DNA from 2 places in the Cupriavidus sp. GW823-FHT06D04 genome. Region 2 is predicted to be linked to the other one. Evidence: riboswitches for the same ligand, from Rfam matches in the RefSeq annotation. Region 2 holds a riboswitch; the other holds the start of a gene.
The links. Region 2 has a riboswitch for glycine ahead of gcvT (glycine cleavage system aminomethyltransferase GcvT). Riboswitches for the same ligand answer to the same signal wherever they lie in the genome.
Positions count from the first base shown of each region.

Region 1: another riboswitch for glycine. It lies ahead of AC1Q7H_RS06430 (D-amino acid dehydrogenase); the one in region 2 lies ahead of gcvT (glycine cleavage system aminomethyltransferase GcvT).

Region 1 is NZ_JBXAHL010000003.1:72,467-82,569, reverse strand. Features, by position in the region: gene AC1Q7H_RS06455 (DUF2848 domain-containing protein) at 1-160, shown strand, start outside; gene AC1Q7H_RS06450 (ABC transporter ATP-binding protein) at 210-983, shown strand; gene AC1Q7H_RS06445 (ABC transporter ATP-binding protein) at 1,001-1,726, shown strand; gene AC1Q7H_RS06440 (branched-chain amino acid ABC transporter permease) at 1,737-2,621, shown strand; gene AC1Q7H_RS06435 (branched-chain amino acid ABC transporter permease) at 2,621-3,637, shown strand; gene AC1Q7H_RS06430 (D-amino acid dehydrogenase) at 3,717-5,030, opposite strand; glycine riboswitch at 5,042-5,160, opposite strand; glycine riboswitch at 5,161-5,259, opposite strand; gene AC1Q7H_RS06425 (TonB-dependent receptor) at 5,416-7,746, shown strand; gene AC1Q7H_RS06420 (sialidase family protein) at 7,772-8,992, shown strand; gene AC1Q7H_RS06415 (TlpA family protein disulfide reductase) at 8,989-9,492, shown strand; gene AC1Q7H_RS06410 (Bug family tripartite tricarboxylate transporter substrate binding protein) at 9,518-10,103, opposite strand, start outside.
Region 2 is NZ_JBXAHL010000010.1:134,443-144,545, reverse strand. Features, by position in the region: gene gcvP (aminomethyl-transferring glycine dehydrogenase) at 1-304, opposite strand, end outside; gene gcvH (glycine cleavage system protein GcvH) at 405-785, opposite strand; gene gcvT (glycine cleavage system aminomethyltransferase GcvT) at 874-2,001, opposite strand; glycine riboswitch at 2,100-2,225, opposite strand; glycine riboswitch at 2,247-2,334, opposite strand; gene AC1Q7H_RS15420 (YMGG-like glycine zipper-containing protein) at 2,409-2,636, opposite strand; gene AC1Q7H_RS15415 (UvrD-helicase domain-containing protein) at 2,920-5,016, shown strand; gene AC1Q7H_RS15410 (hypothetical protein) at 5,240-5,734, opposite strand; gene AC1Q7H_RS15405 (response regulator) at 6,019-6,756, shown strand; gene AC1Q7H_RS15400 (sensor histidine kinase) at 6,763-7,881, shown strand; gene AC1Q7H_RS15395 (ABC transporter substrate-binding protein) at 7,867-9,009, opposite strand; gene hemN (oxygen-independent coproporphyrinogen III oxidase) at 9,184-10,103, shown strand, end outside.

The sequences.
Region 1 (10,103 bases), on a different contig from region 2:
CGGCGAGTTCGGGGAAGGCTCTGCGATGCTGTGCGGAACACTGCCCGCGATCGGCGGCATCCGCCCGGCCGAGCGCTTCGAGATCGAGCTGGAAGACCCGGCGCTGGGGCGCACGCTGCGCCACGCCTACGCGGTCGCTGCGCTGCCCGTGGCGGGCTGAGCATGCCGCGCCATCCCCACTGCCACGGCAGCGCCACGGAGTCACGGCCATGCACCACGACCTGATACTAGAGACCCGCAACCTCGGCAAGGCCTTCCGCGGCTTTACCGCGGTGAGCGACGTCAACCTGCGGGTACGCCGCGGGTCGATCCATGCCTTGATCGGGCCCAACGGCGCCGGCAAGACGACTTGCTTCAACCTGCTCACCAAGTTCCTGGAGCCGACCACCGGCACCATCCTTTTCAACGGCATCGACATCACCCGTGAAAAGCCCGCGCAGATCGCGCGGCGCGGCGTGATCCGTTCGTTCCAGATCTCGGCGGTATTTCCGCACCTGACGGTGATGGAGAACGTGCGCATCGGGCTGCAGCGGCAGCTCGGCACGGCGTACCAGTTCTGGCGCAGCGAGCGCTCGCTGGACGTGCTCAATGACCGCGCCATGGAGCTGCTCGAACAGGTCGGCCTGACCGAGTTCGCGCAGACGCTGACGGTGAACCTTCCATACGGCCGCAAGCGCGCGCTGGAGATTGCCACCACGCTGGCAATGGAGCCCGAGCTGATGCTGCTCGACGAACCCACGCAGGGCATGGGCCACGAAGACGTGGACCGCGTCACGCAGCTGATCAAGAAGGTTTCGGCGGGCCGCACCATCCTGATGGTGGAGCACAACATGAGCGTGGTCTCGTCGATCGCCGACAAGATCACCGTGCTGCAGCGTGGCGCGATCCTGGCCGAAGGGCCGTATGCGGAAGTCTCGAAGGATCCGCGCGTGATGGAGGCCTACATGGGCACCGTCGACGCGGACCTGCAGGGCGCGCACTGAGACGGGAGACCAATGAGATGACGACATCCAACACACCCGCGCTCGAGATCAGGGACCTGCACGCCTGGTACGGCGAATCGCACATCCTGCATGGCGTTGACCTCACCGTGAACCGCGGCGAAGTGGTCACGCTGCTGGGCCGCAACGGCGCTGGCCGCACCACCACGCTGCGCGCGATCATGGGACTGACCGGCACGCGCAAGGGCTCGATCAAGGTCAATGGCCACGAGACCATCAGCCTGCCCACGCACAAGATCGCGCACTACGGCATTGGCTATTGCCCCGAAGAACGGGCGATCTTCTCCAGCCTCTCATGCGAAGAGAACCTGATGCTGCCGCCGGTGCTGAAGGGCGCCGACACCAGCAAGGGCATGAGCGAGACCGATATCTACGAGATGTTCCCGAACCTGAAGGAGCGCCGCCAGAGCCAGGGCACGCGTCTTTCCGGCGGCGAGCAGCAGATGCTGGCGGTCGGGCGCATCCTGCGCACCGGCGCCAACCTGCTGCTGCTCGATGAAATCTCGGAAGGATTGGCACCGGTGATCGTGCAGGCGCTTGCGCGCATGATCCTGATGCTCAAGCAGAAGGGGTACACGGTGGTGATGGTGGAGCAGAATTTCCGCTTTGCCGCGCCGCTGGCGGACCGCTTCTACGTGATGGAGCACGGCAGCATCGTCGAGCGCTTCGCGGCCAATGAGCTGCAGGCCAAGATGCCGGTGCTGCACGAACTGCTGGGCGTATAAGGAGCGACTCATGAATCTGTTTGAAATCCCGCTCCCGGCGCTGCTGTCGCAGCTGTTGCTCGGGCTCGTCAACGGCGCCTTCTACGCCATGCTGAGCCTGGGCCTGGCGGTGATCTTCGGGCTGCTGAGCGTCATCAACTTCGCGCACGGTGCGCTCTTCATGCTGGGCGCGGTGCTGGCGTGGGCCGGCATGACCTATGCGGGGCTCAGCTACTGGGCGATGCTGCTGCTGTCGCCGCTGGTGGTGGCCGCGCTGGGCGTGGTGATCGAGAAGACCATGCTGCGCTGGATCTACAAGCTCGACCATATCTACGGCCTGCTGCTGACGCTGGGCATTACGCTGGTGGTCGAAGGCATCTTCCGCTCGGTTTATGGCGTGTCCGGGCTGCCCTATGGACCGCCCGAGGCGCTGCAGGGCGCCTCCGACCTCGGCTTCATGCGCTTGCCCAATTACCGCGTGTGGGTGGTTGGGGCATCGCTGGCGGTCTGCCTGTCGACGTGGTACGTGATCGAGAAGACCAGGCTGGGCGCCTACCTGCGCGCTGGCACCGAGAACGCCAAGGTGGTCGAGGCGTTCGGCGTCAACGTGCCGCGGATGGTGACGCTGACCTATGGCTTCGGCGTGGCGCTGGCCGCGTTTGCCGGGGTGCTGGCCGCGCCGGTCATGCAGGTATCGCCGCTGATGGGCCAGAACCTAATCATCGTCGTGTTCGCGGTGGTGGTGATCGGCGGCATGGGCTCGATCATGGGTGCGATCCTGACCGGCTTGGGGCTGGGCGTGATCGAAGGGCTGGCCAAGGTGTTGTACCCGGAAGCATCTTCCACCGTTGTCTTCGTCATCATGGTGGTGGTGCTGTTGTTGCGCCCGGCAGGGCTGTTCGGAAAGGAGAAGTGATGAGCGGACAATCTATCGCCGCAATCGGCGTACGGCAGCAGCAGGTGGCGGGGCGCCTGCCAAAGCAGGTGATATACGGCGTGGTGCTGGCGTGCCTGCTGGCCGCGCCACTGGCCGGTGCGTATCCGGTGTTCGTGCTCAAGGTGCTGTGCTTCGCGCTGTTTGCGTGCGCCTTCAACCTGCTGATCGGCTATACCGGGCTGCTGTCGTTCGGCCATGCGGCCTTCTTCGGCGGCGCTGGCTATGCCGCCGGCCATGCCTTGAAGGTCTGGGGCGTGACCCCGGAAATCGGCCTGATCCTGGGCACCGCTGCGGGCGCGCTGATCGGCTACGTGGTGGGCTCGCTGGCCATCCGCCGGCAGGGCATCTACTTCTCGATGATCACGCTGGCGCTGGCGCAGATGCTGTTCTTTATCTGCCTGCAAGCGCCGTTCACCGGCGGCGAGGACGGCCTGCAGGGCATCCCGCGCGGCAAGCTGTTCGGGGTGCTGCCGCTGTCGGACGACCTGACGCTGTACTACGTGGCGCTGGCGATCATCGTGGCCGCCTTTGCGCTGATCGTGCGCACGGTGCATTCGCCGTTCGGGCAGATCCTGAAGGCGATCAAGGAGAACGAGCCGCGCGCGGTGTCGCTTGGCTATGACGTCGACCACTTCAAGCTGACCGCCTTCGTGCTGTCGGCGGCGCTGTCGGGGCTGGCCGGCTCGGTCAAGGCACTGGTGCTGGGCTTCGAGACGCTCAGCGACGTGCACTGGTCGATGTCCGGCATGGTGATCTTGATGACGCTGCTGGGGGGCCTCGGCACGCTCACCGGGCCGATTATCGGCGCGTTTGTTGTGATCGCGCTGGAGAACAAGCTTGGCGAACTGGGCGGCTACCTTGCGGCGGTGACGGGCATCGACTGGTTCAACGGGTTCGGTGAATCGGTGTCGATGGTGACGGGCATCATCTTCATCGTGTGCGTGCTGACTTTCCGCAAGGGGATTGTGGGGAGTTTGGGGCGCGGACCCGAATGAGGCGAAACCCGTCCATGCCCCTAGTTCTCTCCCCTCTCCCCTAAATGGGAGAGGGGGGAAAACATCTGCAAGTTCAGGCTCAGGCCTTGGCCAATGCCAGCGACGCACCCGGCGCGACTGCCAGCTTCGCGCCGAGATGCTGGTAGACAATCCCCGCCACCATATCCGCAGTCACCGCCGACAAGGTCCACCCCAGGTGCCCGTGCCCGGTGTTGTAGAAGATGCATGCCGTCCGCCCGCGCCCCACACGCGGCAGCATATCCGGCATCATCGGCCGCAGCCCGGCCCAAGGCACCACGCTGCGCGTGCTGACGCCGGGGAAGCACTGCTGCACCCATTCCACCAGCGGGCGGATGCGGTCGGCGCGGATATCGCGGTTGTAGCCATTGAACTCGGCAGTGCCGGCCACGCGGAAGCGGTCGTCGCCCAGGCGGCTGGTGACCAGCTTGGTTTCGTCGTCGAGCAGGCTCACCACCGGTGCCGCGGCGCGGCTGGCTTCATCGGTCAGGTTGACCGTGATCGAATAGCCCTTGACCGGATAGATGTTGACGCGGTCGCCCAGCCCCGCGGCCAGTGCGCGGCTGGCGGTGCCGGCGCAGATCACGGCGCCGTCGAAGGTGGAGCTGGCCGTGTCGGCGCCGTCCTGAACGGTCACGGTGGCGCGCCTGCCGTCGGTCTTCACCGCCCGCACGTCCTGGCCGTACAGGCAGCGCACGCCTAGCCGATCGATGGCCGCGGCCAGGCCGCTGGTGAACTTGTGGATGTCGCCGGTGGAATCGCTCTCGGTGAAATAGCCGCCATAGTAGGACCCGGCCAGCGTCGGCTCGATCGCGCGCATCTCCTCGGGCGTCACGGCGCGGCGCTCCAGCCCGCCCTGCGCCAGCAGCGCTGAGACCCGGCCGGCATGGTCGAAGCCGGCCTTGTCGCGGTAGATATGGAGGATGCCTTCCTTCTTCAGGTCGAAATCGATGCCTTCCTGCGCCGCCCAGTCGAACAGGTGCTCACGCGCGGCGATGGCCAGGCGCGCGGTCTCGATGGTGTTACGGCGGTAGTGGGGGATCGCGGCGATGAACTCGGCGAACCAGGACAGCTTGTGCCAGCTGGGCCGGGGATTGAGTAGCAGCGGGGCGTCGTTGCGCAGCATCCATTTCATGCCCTTGACGATGGTCGACCAGTGGGTCCAGACCTCGGCGTTGGAGGCCGACAACTGGCCGCCGTTGGCGAACGAGGTCTCCATGGCGGCATAGCGGTGCCGCTCGAACAGCGTGACGGAGAATCCGCGCCGGGCCAGCGCGTAGGCCGTGGTGACACCCGTGATGCCACCGCCGATGACAGCGATTGATTTCATGATCTGCAGGTTCCAGGAACGTCGATGGTGGGAGCCCGGACGCAATATGCGTGGCGGACGCCCCCTCTGTTCTGGACCTGAGAGATTCACGACACCCGGCCGCCAGGGCGGGGTACGCTTGCTCCTTCGGTATGCCGGCGGACGATAGCGTCCGGCATTCTTCAGAGTGCACTGACTGGTGATGCCGGTCCTTTTGCCTGAGAGTTTCCGGGGCGGTTGCTCCTTCGGCGCTGTGCGCGGCGGGCGCCGCGATAGTCTCTCCCTGCATCACATTGGCTTGACGCCAATCGGGGCAATGTAGTGACAAGGTCCGACGTTGGATATGCGGGTTAACACTTAGGCGGCCTGCCGCCCGCGTCGCTATGTCGCATCGGCCTGCGTCCCCATGCCCCATAAAATGTCAGCGCTCGCTCTCGGGGAGAAGCGCCGTATGCTGCGCTCAGGTGGAGTGAGCCAAAAAAAAAGACGACAACAAGGCTTTCCAGTGAAGAAAAATCGCATTGCACTGGCCGTTTCGGCGGTACTGATGGGCCCCGCCGTCGCCGCCGCCCAGGTGGTGGACGCGCTCGAGCCGCTGCAGGAGGTGGTGGTCTCGGCCAAGTCGGAGCGCGGCGAGACGCCGGCCATACCGCCCAACACGCCCTCGCCGGCCTACGGCATCAGCAGCCGCCGCATGGCCGACTTCAATGTGGTGAACACGGAAGACGCCCTCAAATACGCGCCCAACCTCGCCGTACGCAAGCGCTTCATCGGCGATATGAACTCGATCATCTCGGTGCGCAGCACCAGTTCGCGCCAGTCGGCGCGGGGGCTGGTCTATGCGGACGGCCTGCTGCTGTCCAACCTGCTGGGATCGGACTTCAGCTTCCCGCCGCGCTGGTCGCTGGTCAACAGCGCTGAGATCGAGCGCATGGATGTGCTGTACGGCCCGTATTCGGCGCTGTATCCCGGCAACTCGCTGGGTGCGACGGTGCTGATCACCACGCGCACGCCGGAGAAGTTCGAGGGCGATGCCAGCGTGCAGCTGTTCACGCAGCGCTTCAGCCTGTACGGCACGCACGACAACTTCAACGGGGTCCACGCCAACGCCTATGTGGGCGACCGCGTCGGCCCGTTCTCGTGGCTGGTCAGCGTGGACCGGCAGGACAGCAAGAGCCAGCCGCTGAGCTTCTATACCGCGGCGCGCTCCACGGCCCGTGCCACTTCCGCCGACAAGCCGGTCACCGGCGCCCACTTCGACCAGGACCAGACCGGCCGCGACCGCGTGGTGATGGGCGTGAACAGCGAGGGCGTCACGCATACCGTGCAGGACCAGCTCAAGCTCAAGCTTGGCTACGACATCACCAATACCCTGCAGGCGCAGTTCACTGCCGCCTACTGGCAACAGGACCGCTCCAGCGCCACGGGCAGCTACCTGCGCGATGCCAGTGGCAACGTGGTGTCGAACGGTCCAGTGAATATCGGCGGCTACGAGTATGTGATTCCCGCCAACGCCTTTGCCCCGAGCAATGGCGAGGACGCGCGCTGGCTCTATGGCCTGTCGCTGCGCACGCGCAACGAGACCGGCTGGAATTTCTCGGGCGTGGCGTCGCTGTTCGACGTCAGCAAGGACATCAGCCGCAGCGCCAACACCGTTGGCAGCGGGCCGGGCACGGTGACCTATGGCGACGGCACCGGCTGGCGCACGCTCGACCTGAAGGCCGACTACCGCCCGCAGCAGCTGCAGGGCGGGCACTGGGTCACGTTCGGCTATCACTACGACAACTACCGGCTGAGCAACACCACCTACAACACCTCGGACTGGCAGGCGGCCACCATCACCGCCTTCAACAACGCCTTTGCCGGCAAGACCGAGACCCAGGCGCTGTATGCGCAGGACGCCTGGTACTTTGCCGAGGACTGGAAGCTGATCCCCGGCGTGCGCTACGAACACTGGCGTGCCTATGACGGCAGCCGCAGCCAGCCCGGCGCGGATATCGGCTACCCGGTGCGCAGCGAATCCAACTGGTCGCCCAAGCTGGCGCTGGAGAAGGCCTTCGGGCAGGACTGGCTGGGCCGGTTGTCGCTGGGCCAGGCCTATCGCTACCCGACTGTCAGCGAGCTGTTCCAGGGCCGCATCACCGGGACCGCGCTGATCAACAACGATCCCAACCTGCGGCCAGAGCGGTCGTTCTCGAAGGACTTGACCTTCGAGCGCACGTTGGATTCGTCGTACTTCCGGGTCTCGGTGTATGAGGACGATATCCGCGATGCCCTGGTCAGCCAGACCAACACCACGGTATTCCCGACTGTCACCAGTTTCCAGAACGTCGACCGCGTGCGCACCCGCGGCATCGAGCTGGCCTATGACGCGCGCGATGTGTTCGTCAGCGGCTTTGACCTGTCGGCCAGCGGGGCCTACAACCATTCGAAGACGCTTGAGAACGCCAACAACCCGGCCTCGGTGGGCAAGTACTTCTACCGCATCCCCAAGTGGCGGGCCAACCTGATGGGAACCTATCGCATCACGCCGGCCTGGGCCGGCACGCTGGCCATGACCTATTCGGGGCGGCAGTACAATACGCTCGACAATTCCGACGTCAATCCCGACACCTTCGGCGGCACCAGCAGCTTCCTGACCTTTGACGTCAAGGTGACGTACAGGCCCGCGAAGAACGTGCGCCTCGGGCTTGGCATCGACAACCTCACCGACCAGCGCTACTACGTCTACCACCCGTATCCGGGCCGGACGTTCTACGCCGAGGCGAAACTTTCCTTCTGAGCACGTGAACAGGCTGACCACACCCATGCAAGGCGTTTGCCCCAGTTTCCGTCTGATCGTTGCCGGGCTGATGGCCGGCGCCGCGCTGGCCGCGACCGCGCAAACGCACGGCGATCACGCCGGCCACGGCAGCCAGGCCAAGACCGCGAAGATGAGCGAGCTGGGCACCGGCGCGGCCTTCGATCGCGAGGGCAAGCTGTGGGTCGCCTACAAGGACGGCCCTTACGTCGCGGTACGTGCATCGACCGACTACGGCCGCAGCTTCGGGCCGGCGCAGCATGTCAACAGCGTGCCGGAGCAGGTTGCCGCCGATCACGAAAGCCGGCCCAAGGTGGCCGCGGGGCGCGACGGCGAGATCTACGTCACCTGGACCCAGCCGCTGCCCAAGCCGTGGACCGGCTTTATCCGCTTTGCGCGCTCCACCGATGGCGGCAAGTCCTTTGCCGAACCGCTGACGGTGCATGCCAACCGCGACCAGATCGCACACCGCTTCGACGCCATCGCGGTGGACAACGCCGGGCGCGTCTTCGTCAGCTGGATCGACAAGCGCGACGTGGTTGCCGCCGAGGCGCGCAAGCAGCCGTACGCCGGCGCCGCGGTCTACTACGCGGTCTCGGCCGACCAGGGCAAGACCTTCCAGGCCGACTACAAGATCGCCGACCAGTCGTGCGAATGCTGCCGCATCGCGCTGTCGCCCACGCCTGACGGCAAGATGCTGGCGCTGTGGCGCCATGTATTCCCGCCCAACGCGCGCGACCACGCGCTGGCGCTGCTGGGCACCGACGGCAGGGCCACGCCGATGCAGCGCGCCACCTTCGACGACTGGCGCATCGACGCCTGCCCGCACCACGGCCCCGGCGCTTCGGTGGCGCCCGATGGCACGGTGCATATGGTCTGGTTCAACGTGCGCGAAGGCAAGCCCACGGTCTCGGTGGGGCGCTGGAAGGACGGCAAGCTGCTGGCACAGCGCCCGCTGGACGACCCGCGCGCGCAGCATGCCGATATCGTCGCGCTGAAGGACAACGAGATCGCGGTGACCTGGAAATCGTTCGACGGCCAGCAGACACGCCTGTCGGCGATGTTGTCGCAAGACGGCGGCAAGACCTGGCAGACGCGCAAGCTTGCCGGCACGGAGCGCGACTCGGACCAGCCGCACTTGCTGCAGCATGCGGGCCGCGCCTACGTGCTGTGGCGTACCGAGGCCGAGGGCTTCCAGGTGTTCCCGCTGGGCAAGGAGGGCGCATGATGCCATCCCGCCGCAAGCTGCTCGCCGCTGCCGTCCTGACCCTGGCGATGACTGCCGCCAATGCCGGCAGTGCGCCGGCCGAGCGCGTCGCCGTGTTCGCATCGGCCAGCGCCACCCAGCTGGCAGCCAGCCAGCAGGGCAAGCCCTTTGTGCTGGTGGTGTGGTCGCTCGACTGCGTCTATTGCAAGCGCAACTTCGACGCCATCGGCAAGCTGCGCGCGCAGCACCGGGACCTGCGCGTCGTCACGCTGGCGACGGACAACCCCGACGCGCTGCCACAGGTGCAGCAACTGCTCCAGCGCGTCAGGCTGACGCGCAACGCGTGGGTGTTCGGGCACGAGCCGCAGGAGCGGTTGCGCTATGCGGTCGATCCGGACTGGATGGGCGAGATGCCGCGCACCTACTTCTATCGCGCCGATGGCCAGCGGCAGGGCGTGTCCGGCGTGATCAGCGACGCCGACTGGGGCAAGCACCTGCGCTGGGCCGGCATCGCCGGCTGAGGCTGCGCCGGGAGCGGCTGCCCGTTCAATCCGGCTTGATCCCCGCGCGCGCAATGATCGGCTTCCAACGCTGCTGTTCCTGCGCGATAAAGCGCGAGAACTCCGCCGGCGTGTCGCCCACCACAATCGCCGCATCCGCGCTCAGGCGCTCGACCGACGACTTGCTCTTCACAGCTTTCACGGTGGCGTCCGCCAGCTTGTCGGCGGCCGCCTGGGGCAGAGACGCCGGTGCCAGCAGGCCATACCATTGCGTCATTTCGAAGCCGGGATAGCCTTGTTCGGCAACCGTCGGCACGTCAGGCAGCTGGGGAATGCGCTGGGTCGTGCCGGTGGCGATGCAGCGCAACTTGCCGGCCTTGATGAACTGGATGATCGCCGGTGCGCCGACGGCGGCCGCGTCCAGCCGCCCCGACAGCAGGTCGGTGATCTGCGGGCCGCTGCCGCGATACGGCACATGGGTGATGAAGGTGCCGGTCGCGGCCTTCAGGTATTCAAAGGCCAGGTGGCCGGCGCTGCCGTTGCCGGCCGAACCGTAGTTCAGCTTGCCGGGTTTGCTCTTGGCTAGCGCCACGAACTCCTTCAGGTTCTTCGCGGGCACGTCGGGGTGGACC
Region 2 (10,103 bases):
GGCCGATAAAGCTCTTCAGCACCTTGTTCCTGCCTGCCAGGCCGCGCAGCTTTGCCAGCGCGGCTTCCTCGCTCAGCGGCTCGGTGAACTCGCCCATCGGCATGCCGTCGCGGCGGCGGATAGCGGCGGGGATGACGGCGTCGATCAGCGCGGCGCGGCTGTCATAGCCGAGCACCTTCAGCATGTGCTGCTGTTCGGGAGTATCGGGGCCGATATGGCGGGCGGCGAAGGCGTCGCGCGCCTCCAGTTCGGCCAGCGTGGGCCGGGTTACTTGGGCGGCGTTCATGGGAAGCGGGGCGTTCATTGGCAAGAACCTCGTGGGGTGCGCGCCGGCCGGTGGTCAGCCGGGACGGCGCGCGTCAGTCTGCAGTGGCCGGTCCATCGTTGGACCGGCGCCGCCGGCGTCAGGCGCCGACGCTGGCCTTGTAGGCGTCGGCCGACATCAGGCCGTTGACGTCGTCGCCGTTGGCCGGCTTGAGCTTGAACAGCCACGCGTCGAAGGCGTCGGCATTGACGCTTTCCGGCGCGGCCGTGGCGGCCTCGTTGACGGCGATCACTTCGCCGGCCACTGGGGCGTAGATGTCAGAAGCGGCCTTTACCGATTCGACCACTGCCAGCGCGTCGCCGGCACCGACCGACTTGCCCACTTCGGGCAGTTCCAGGAAGACGATGTCGCCCAGCGCGTCCTGCGCGTGGTCGGTGATGCCGATGGTGAGCGTGCCGTCGGCTTCGACGCGTACCCACTCATGCGACTCGGTGTACTTGAGGTCAGCGGGGAAATTCATGGAGGTTCTCCGGATACAGATCTGTTTCTTGTTGGGTGATGCCTGCCCGGCAAGCGCCGGCAGGCGAGGGCGACCGTTGGTATGAGCCTCAGCTCACGAGTGCCTTGCCATTACGCACAAACGGCAGTTTAACCACAGTCGCGTTGAGTTTGCGGTCGCGGATCTCCACCTGCACGGTATCGCCCACGGCGACATCCTTCGGCAGGCGGGCAAAGGCGATGGACTGCGACAGCGACGGGCTGAAGGTGCCGCTGGTGATTTCACCGTCACCGGCCGGGGTGATCACTTTCTGGTGGGCGCGCAGGACGCCGCCTTTGTCACGCAGGATCAGCCCGAGGAATTGCTGGCGCGAACCGGCCGCGCCCAGTGCTGCCTTGCCGGTGAAATCGCGCTCGCTCTGCAGGTCCACCGTCCAGGCCAGGCCCGCATCCAGCGGCGAGGTGTTGATATCCATGTCCTGGCCGTACAGGTTCATGCCGGCTTCCAGGCGCAGGGTGTCGCGCGCGCCCAGGCCCGCCGGACGCACGCCGGCGGCGTTCAGCTTTTCCCAGACGGCGGCAACGTTTTCGGCCGGCACCACCAGCTCGAAGCCGTCTTCGCCGGTGTAGCCGGTGCGGGCCACCATGATCTCGCCGATGGCCGGGTCCTGGACCACGGCGGCGTTGAAGGGCTTGAGCGTGTCCGACGGCTGGGTCGAGGGGAAGGTGCTCCACACCGTGGTGCGGGCGTTGGGCCCCTGCACGGCGACGATGGCCAGAGGCTGCACGCCTGCAGGCGCAACATCTTCACGGCGCGGCGTGATGGTCACATCGCTGCCGGTGGCGGCATTGCGCGCGCGGATCCATTCGATGTCGCCCAGCGCGGTGCTGGCGTTGACGACCAGGCGGAAGCGGTCCTCGGCAAAAAAGTAGACGATCAGGTCGTCGATCACGCCGCCTTTCTCATCCAGCATGCAGGAGTAGAGCGCCTTGCCCGGGGTCTGCAGCTTGTCGACATTGTTGGCCAGCAGGCCGCGCAGGAAGCTGCGGGTATTGGCGCCGGTGAGGTCGACCACGCACATGTGCGACACGTCGAACATGCCGGCGTCGGTGCGCACGGCATTGTGTTCTTCGATCTGGGAGCCGTAGTTGACCGGCATGTCCCAGCCGCCGAAATCAACCATGCGGGCGCCGAGGGCGCGGTGGATGGCGTTGAGGGGCGTGGCCTGGAGCGTCATGGAATCCTCGGGGGCAATCTCGGTTGGCGAAAACAAAAAAGGGCCATCCGCCGCAACGCTCGCCGCGCCTGAATGTGGCGTAGCAATCCGCTGCGGCGGATGACCCCTCTGTCCTCGATACCTGAGAGATTACAAGGCGGATCCTGCAGGACCCCATCCTCGTGCGCCCCTTCGGTGGGCACGCTCGCCACGAATGGCGGGTGCCGCTCTCCAGAGTGCGGCATGCATCGTGTGCATATTGCATGCCGATCCGATCGGTCCGTGGTGCCTGAGAGTTTTCGGGTGATACCCCTTCGGCGGCGCAGGCGATGCGCGCTCTCCCGGTCGGATGCGCGCAATGTACGGGAGGCCCCGGCCTTTGTCAAACCGGCCAGGGAGCCTGCCGTACCTGTCGCTGCGGGTCTGGCTTACTTCTTCTTGTCGTCGGTGACAACGTTACCGATCACGCCGCCCACGGCCGCGCCACCCAGCGTACCCAGCGCACTGCCTTCGGTGAGGATGGCGCCGCCCACGGCACCCGCGCCCGCGCCAATGGCGGTATTACGCTGCTTCGGGGTCATGTCCGCGCAACCGGCAAAGGCCGCGACGGTCGCGCCGATCAGGGTCACCTTGGTCAAAGTCTGCAGGGTTTTCATTATTGGCTCCGGTGTGATGATTCAAGCATGTCACCCCTGCCGCGCAGGCCGGGGGGACATATCAGTTAGAGCGTTGCGTTGCGCGATTGGCTCCGGCCTTTACGAAGTGTTACGCCAGTGACACAACCGGCCCTGTCAACGCGGTTTGCGCTGACTGACCTGCCGCGGCCAGCGTGTTAACATCGTCAGCTTTGCCGCCGAGCCCGTTTTTGGGGTGCCGGCGTGTCCCGCCTGGCCTTCCGCTGTTCCTGCTGATTTCCCCGCCTCCAACCGCATCCCTCGCATGACCCATGGCCTGAACCCCGCCCAATCTGAAGCCGTCCGCTACCTGGACGGCCCTTGCCTGGTGCTGGCCGGGGCGGGCTCCGGCAAGACCCGGGTGATCACGCAGAAGATCGCGCATTTGATCGAGGACAAGGGTTTCGAGCCGCGCCATATCGCCGCCGTCACCTTTACCAACAAGGCCGCCAAGGAGATGCAGGAGCGTATCGGCAAGCTGATGGAGGGCAAGACCACGCGCGAGGGCAAGCGCATCCCGCTCAAGCAGCTGACGGTCTGTACCTTCCACTCGCTCGGGGTGCAAATCCTGCGCATGGAGGCCGAGCACGTGGGCCTGAAGCCGCAGTTTTCGATCATGGATTCGGATGATTGCTTCGGCCTGATCCAGGAGCAGCTGGGCACCACCGACAAGAAGCTGATCCGCGGCGTACAGGGCACGATCTCGCTGTGGAAGAACGGCATGGTCGATCCGGAGGCAGCGATCGCGCAGGCCGCCAATGCCGACGAGCACCAGGCCGCGCTGGTCTACCGCAACTACGTGGCAACGCTGCACGCCTACCAGGCGGTGGATTTCGACGACCTGATCCGCCTGCCTGCCGAGCTGTTCGCGCGCAATGAAGCCGTGCAACTCAAGTGGCAGAACCGCCTGCGCTACTTTCTGGTCGACGAATACCAGGACACCAACGCCTGCCAGTACCAGTTGCTGAAACTGCTGGCGGGTGGCTCGCACCTGCGCGCGCCGGCCTTTACCGCGGTGGGCGACGACGACCAGGCCATCTATGGCTGGCGCGGCGCCACGCTGGACAACCTGCGCGGGCTGCAGACCGATTTCCCGGACCTGAAGGTGATCAAGCTGGAGCAGAACTACCGCTCCACCGTGCGCATCCTGGAAGCGGCCAACGCGGTCATCGCCAACAACCCCAAGCTGTTCGACAAGAAGCTGTGGAGCGAGCACGGCATGGGCGACCCCATCGCCATCCACCCGATGAACGACGAGGAGCACGAGGCCGAGTCGGTGGTGTTCCGCCTGTCCGCGCACAAGTTCGAGCGCCGCGCGCAGTTCCGCGACTACGCCATCCTCTATCGCGGCAACCACCAGGCGCGGCTGTTCGAGCAGATCCTGCGGCGCGAGCGCATTCCCTATGTACTGTCGGGCGGCCAGAGCTTCTTCGACAAGGCCGAGATCAAGGACATCTGCGCCTACCTGCGCCTGATTGCCAACCCCGACGACGATCCCGCCTTTATCCGCGCCATCACCACGCCGCGCCGCGGCGTGGGCAACACCACGCTGGAAGCGCTGGGCACCTTTGCTGGCCAGGCCAAGGTGTCGCTGTTCGAGGCCGCGATGATGGGCGGCATCGAAGGCAAGCTGCAGCCGCGCCAGCTGGAGCCGTTGCGCATATTCTGCGAATCGATGGTGCGGCTGGCCGACCGCGCGGCCAAGGATCCGGCCACCGTGGTGCTGGACGACCTGATGGAAGGCATCCACTACGAGGCCTACCTGTACGACAGCTTCGACGAACGGCAGGCGCAGTCGCGCTGGACTAACACGCTGGAATTCCTGGACTGGCTCAAGCGCAAGGGCACCAAGCCAGAAGGCGCCGAGGGCGAGGAAGCCACCGGCTTCGACAATGCCGACGGCTTCGGCAGCGAAGGCAAGAACCTGCTCGAACTGACCCAAACCGTGGCGCTGATGAGCATGCTGGAAGGCCGCGAGGAAGACCCCGACGCGGTGCGGCTGTCCACGCTGCATGCGTCCAAAGGGCTGGAATATCCGCACGTGTTCCTGGTCGGCGTGGAAGAGGGCATCCTGCCGCACTGCCGCGAAGACGAGGACATGAGCGACGAAAAGATCGAGGAAGAGCGGCGGCTGATGTATGTCGGCATCACCCGCGCGCAGCGCAGCCTGCATGTCAGCTGGTGCAAGAAGCGCAAGCGCGCGCGCGAGACCTACTCGTGCCAGCCTTCGCGCTTTATCGGCGAGATGAAGCTGGAGGAAGCGCCTGCGCCAGTCGATGAAACCCCGGCGATGAGCCCCAAGGACCGGCTCGGCGCGCTCAAGGCACTGCTGGGAACCGGCGGCAAGACGGCCCCGGGCTGAACGGGCGCTACAGTCCCGATACAAAGGCCTGCGAGGCTGACAAGACGCCGGGCGCAGGCGTCCCTAGTATGGCGGCTGTGCTGCTCGCGCCGTGTGCGCGGGTGGCGCCGCGGCAGGCCCGCCCGGTCTGCCTGCTGCGCCGGACGTCTCGTTCGGAACTTCCCTGTTATTCGGCCCCCGGCGCGCGAGCGTGCGGGGGCGTTTTTTTGCCGCGGCCGCGAACCTACCGCTGCGGTCCGCCCGGCGGCATCATCATCGCGCCCGCGGGCGGCAAGCCCATCCAGCGCGCGGCTTCGGGCGCGGCGCGCAGGCGCCGGCGCTGGGCCGGGTCGAGGCTGTCGTCCAGCGCCAGCCAGCGTTCGCGCACCGCGCGGCGGTCCTGCTCCAGCGCATCGTGCAGTCGGTCCATGGCCTGCGCGCGCGGCCGCAGCGGTGCGTCGGGGGTTTCGTCGGCCGTCTCGCGCAGCAGGCGCGCGTGCAGTTCCAGTGCATGGGCCTCGGCTTCGCGAGTGGCGCTGCGTGCGGCCTGCCAGAGCTTGGCCTGCGCGGCACTGAGTCCCAGCGACTCGGCGGATGCCGGCGCGGAGGGCGGTGGCGGCATCGCCCCTGTCGGCGGCGGGCCGGATTGCAGCGCGCTGGCCGGCGTGGCCAGCAGGCACGCGGTGCACAGCGCCAGCAGGGAAGCGGCGGTGCGCAGGCGGGTCGGCGGAAATGGCATAGCGTTCTCCTGTGATGGCAGACACCGTCGTGGCAACGTGCCGCGCGATGCCCGCGGTTGGCTCGGGTCAATGCCGGTCCATGCTAGGGAAGGCCGCATGCCAATGCTTGAGCACTTGGTCAGGCCCGTACTGCAATCCCGTACAAAGCATGGCTGGCCGGCAAGGCTGCGTATCAGGGCTGATACAAAGCCGGCATAGTGGGGGCATCGCGGGCTGGTAAAGTTGGGCACCGCATGCCCCCGGCACCGGCCCTTGCTACCGGTATATGCCGATCCCTTCGCTTATGGAATTCACCCCCACGCTTCCCATCCGCCTGCTGATCGTCGACGACGATCCCCAGATCCGCGCCATGCTGGCCGACTACCTGTCCACCTTCGGCATGCAGGCCGACGGCGTCGAGGGCGGTGCCGAGATGCGGCAGGCGATGGCCGCCACGCGCTACGACCTGGTGATCCTTGACCTGTCGCTGCCCGGCGAAAACGGCCTGGCGCTGTGTCGCGAACTGCGCGCGCGCACCGAAGTCGCGGTCATCATGCTGACCGCGCGCGCTGAGTTGGCCGACCGCGTGGTCGGGCTGGAAGTTGGCGCAGACGACTACGTGACCAAGCCCTTCGAGATGCGCGAACTGGTGGCGCGCATCCACACCGTGCTGCGCCGTATCCGTGGCCACGGCGCCGACGCGCGCCAGGGCGCGGCGCCTTCCGGGCATGAGGTGCGCTTCGGCGACTGGCGCCTGAACACCACGCTGCGCCAGCTGGTCGACCGCGACGAGGTGGTGGTGCCGCTGTCCAATGCCGAATTCCGCCTGCTGCTGGCCTTTGTCGAACAGCCCAACCGCGTGCTCGACCGCGAACTGCTGATCAACCAGGCGCGCGGCCGCGGCCTCGATGTGTTCGACCGCAGCATCGACCTGCTGGTGTCACGGCTGCGCCAGAAGCTGCGCGACGATCCGCGCGACCCCACGCTGATCCGCACCGTGCGCGGCGTGGGCTATGTCTTTACCGCCACGCAGGAAGGATGAACGCGAATGGGCCGGCTGGCGCGCCATGATTCGATGTTCGTGCGACTGTTCGTGGTGATGGCTGCCATCATGCTGGCCATGCACCTGCTTGGCATGACCGTGATCGAAAGCCTGTTCCCGCGGCCGGGCAGCGAGCGCGTGCTGCGTGACCGCCCCGGCGGGCCGCCGCCCCGGCCCGAGGCGTGGCCGCCCGGGCCGCGGCCGGAAGGCGCGCCCGCCGGGGTGTCCGGCGAACGCATGCCGCCCCGGCCGCCGCCGCGCTGGCCCTGGCCGCCGCACTTGGGCCTGCTGTTCCAGGTGGCGGCGATTGTGGCCGCTTCGTGGGCCGGCGCGCGCCTGCTGGCGCGCCCGGTGCAGGAGTTGGCCAGCGGTGCCGGCCGGCTGGCGCAGGACGTGCACGCCGCGCCGCTGGACGAGCGCGCCGGCCCGGCCGAAGCGCGTGCCGCGGCGCAGGCGCTGAACCATATGCAGCAGCGCATCCGCACGCAGCTGGCACAGCAATCGCGTTTCCTGGCGGCGGTGTCGCACGACCTGCGCACGCCGCTTACGCGCATGAGCCTGCGCATCGAGCGCATGGACAGCGCGGATGTCCGTGACGTGCGCTACCGGCTGCGCCAGGACCTAGCCGAGATGAACGGCCTGATCGATGCCACGCTGTACTACCTGCGCGACCGCGACGAAGCCGGCGGCCCGCGCCAGCGCGTGGATGTGCTGGCGCTGCTGCAGGCGGTGGTCGACGATGCCGCCGAGACCGGCCACGAGGTCGCGCTCGGCGGCCAGGCGCAGCCGCTGCTGGCGTGCCCGTCCGAGCTGCGGCGCGCGGTGGTGAATCTGTTGGAAAATGCGCGGCGCTACGCCGGCGCGGCCAGCATCGTGCTGACCGACAGCCCGCAGCGGGTGCTGATCGACATCTGCGACAACGGCCCCGGCATCCCGCCCGACGAGCTGCCGCGCGTGCTCGAGCCGTTTTACCGCGTCGAATCCTCGCGCAGCCGCGCCACCGGCGGGGTCGGCATGGGGTTGTCGATCGCGGCCGACATTGCCGCGCGCCATGGCGGCGAGCTGACCCTGAGTAACCGCCCTGAAGGCGGCCTGCGCGCGCGCCTGTCCTTACCGCGCGGCTGACGCCGCCAGCGTGACGTACTGCGAGCCGCGCTGCCCGTGCGTGAAGTCGAGCGAAAAATCGCCCACGTCCACGCGCCCCTGCAGCGCCCGCCGCATCTCGGCCGCGCCGCTGCCGCGCAGGCCAGCCAGCGCGCGCGCCAGCCACGCCGCGCCGATATAGCCGGCCAGCGTGGCCGGCGACGGCGGCTCATCCAGGTATTGCTTCATGCGCGCCACGTGTTCCTTCACCACCCGCAGCGTGGCCTGTTGCGGCCCGGGCGCGACCTGGGTCAGCACCATGCCCCCGCTGTAGCCAGCGCCCAGGATCTCGCGCGCGGCGGTGGCGCTGACCGACGACAGCCCGACCAGGAAACCGTACCAGCCCTGCACCGCCAGCGCGCGGCCGAGCCCCGCGTAGGCAAGGGTATCGCCCGCCACGATCACCGCGCCCGGGCGGGTGGCGGCGATGCGCCGGGCGGCGGCATCGGGATTGGCGTCGAGCGGCACCGCGCGCGCGCCGGTCTGCGCCTCAAGCCGGGCCAGCGAGGGGGCAGCGAAGTCCGGCGCCAGGGCCAGCGCGATGCTGGTCAGGCCATAGCTGCGCAGCTGACGTACCGCCGCGTCCAGTTCGGCCTGGTAGTCGGCGCGGGTGAACCAGACGTTGTCGGCCGTCAGCCCAAGGCCCGATAGCGGCGCCACGATCTGGACGCCGCGCCGGCCCAGCTCGGCCGATGCGGCCAGCGCCGGCAACAGCCGGTCGCCGGGGCCGAACAGCAGCTCGGCGCGGTCGGTATCGGCCAGCGACACCGCCTGCGCCAGCGCGCGGTGCGGGTCGGGATCGGCATCGCGGACGACGTGCGCGATGCGCACCGGGCCGTTGCCGGCGTTGACGGCGTCAAACATGACCTTGGCCCCGGCCAGGTAGTCGCGCGCAAGGTCGGCTTGTGCGCCGCCGCGGTCGAGCAGGTGGCCGACCACGACCGTGCGGCGCGCCTGCGCCTGCGTCTGCGACAGCGCTGGCCAGGCGGGCAGGGCCAGTGCCGCGCCGGCGGCGGCAAGTAGGCGGCGCCGTTGCCGGGCCGGCGCTGCCAGGTGGCTGCGCAGCGGTGGGTACGGCGGAAACATCGGAGTCTGGTCGGGAGTTGGCATTGCAGGGGCAGGTGACGCGCAGGCCGGCGGTGGCGCGCAGCGTATCCGCCACACATGACACCAATGTGACGCCCGCCGCCCGCAGGTCCAAGGCCCGCGCTTGACGGCGGTCAACGCGCCAGCGGCGGTGCGGCCCTACGATGGGCCGTCACACACCCATACCCCCGCGCCCCCATGACCCCGTCTGCCATGACCTCCCCTGCGCCCGACCGCCGCGCGCTATCCGACTTCCGCGCGCTGGCCGGCCGCCTCGACGGCAACGGCCCGCGCTATACCTCGTACCCGACGGCCGACCGCTTCCGCAGCGGCCCCGACCTGTCGCTGTACCACGACGCACTGGCCGCCTGCCGAGCCGATGCGCCGGCGCCGCTGTCGCTGTACCTGCATATCCCGTTCTGCGAGAACATCTGCTACTACTGCGGCTGCAACAAGATCATCACGCGCGACCATGGCCGCAGCGCCCGCTACGTCAACTACCTGGGCCGCGAGATGGCGCTGGTGGCAGGCCGGCTCGGGCCGCGCCGCCAGGTGCTGCAGTCGCACTGGGGCGGGGGCACGCCGACCTTCCTCGACCCTGACGAGATGCGCCGCGTGATGGCGCTGCTGCATGAGCATTTCGAGCTGGCGGCCGAGGGCGAGCATTCGATCGAGATCGATCCGCGCCGCGTCGACCACGCCCGCATGGCGCTGCTGGCCGAACTGGGCTTCAACCGCGTCAGCCTGGGCGTGCAGGATTTCGATCCTGAGGTCCAGCAGGCCATCCATCGCATCCAGCCCTTCGAAGAGACCCGCGCCGTGGTGGATGCCGCGCGCACGCTGGGTTTCCGCTCGGTCAGCCTGGACCTGATCTACGGCCTGCCGCACCAGACCGCGGCGCGCTTTGGCCGCACCATCGAGCAGGTGCTGGCGCTGCGTCCCGACCGGCTCTCGGTCTATAGCTACGCGCACCTGCCGCATGTGTTCAAGCCGCAACGCCGCATCGACGAAAATGCCTTGCCGCCCGCCGGCGAGAAGCTCGACATCCTGGTCTCCACCATCGAGCGGCTGACCGCCGAGGGCTACGTCTATATCGGCATGGACCATTTCGCGCTGCC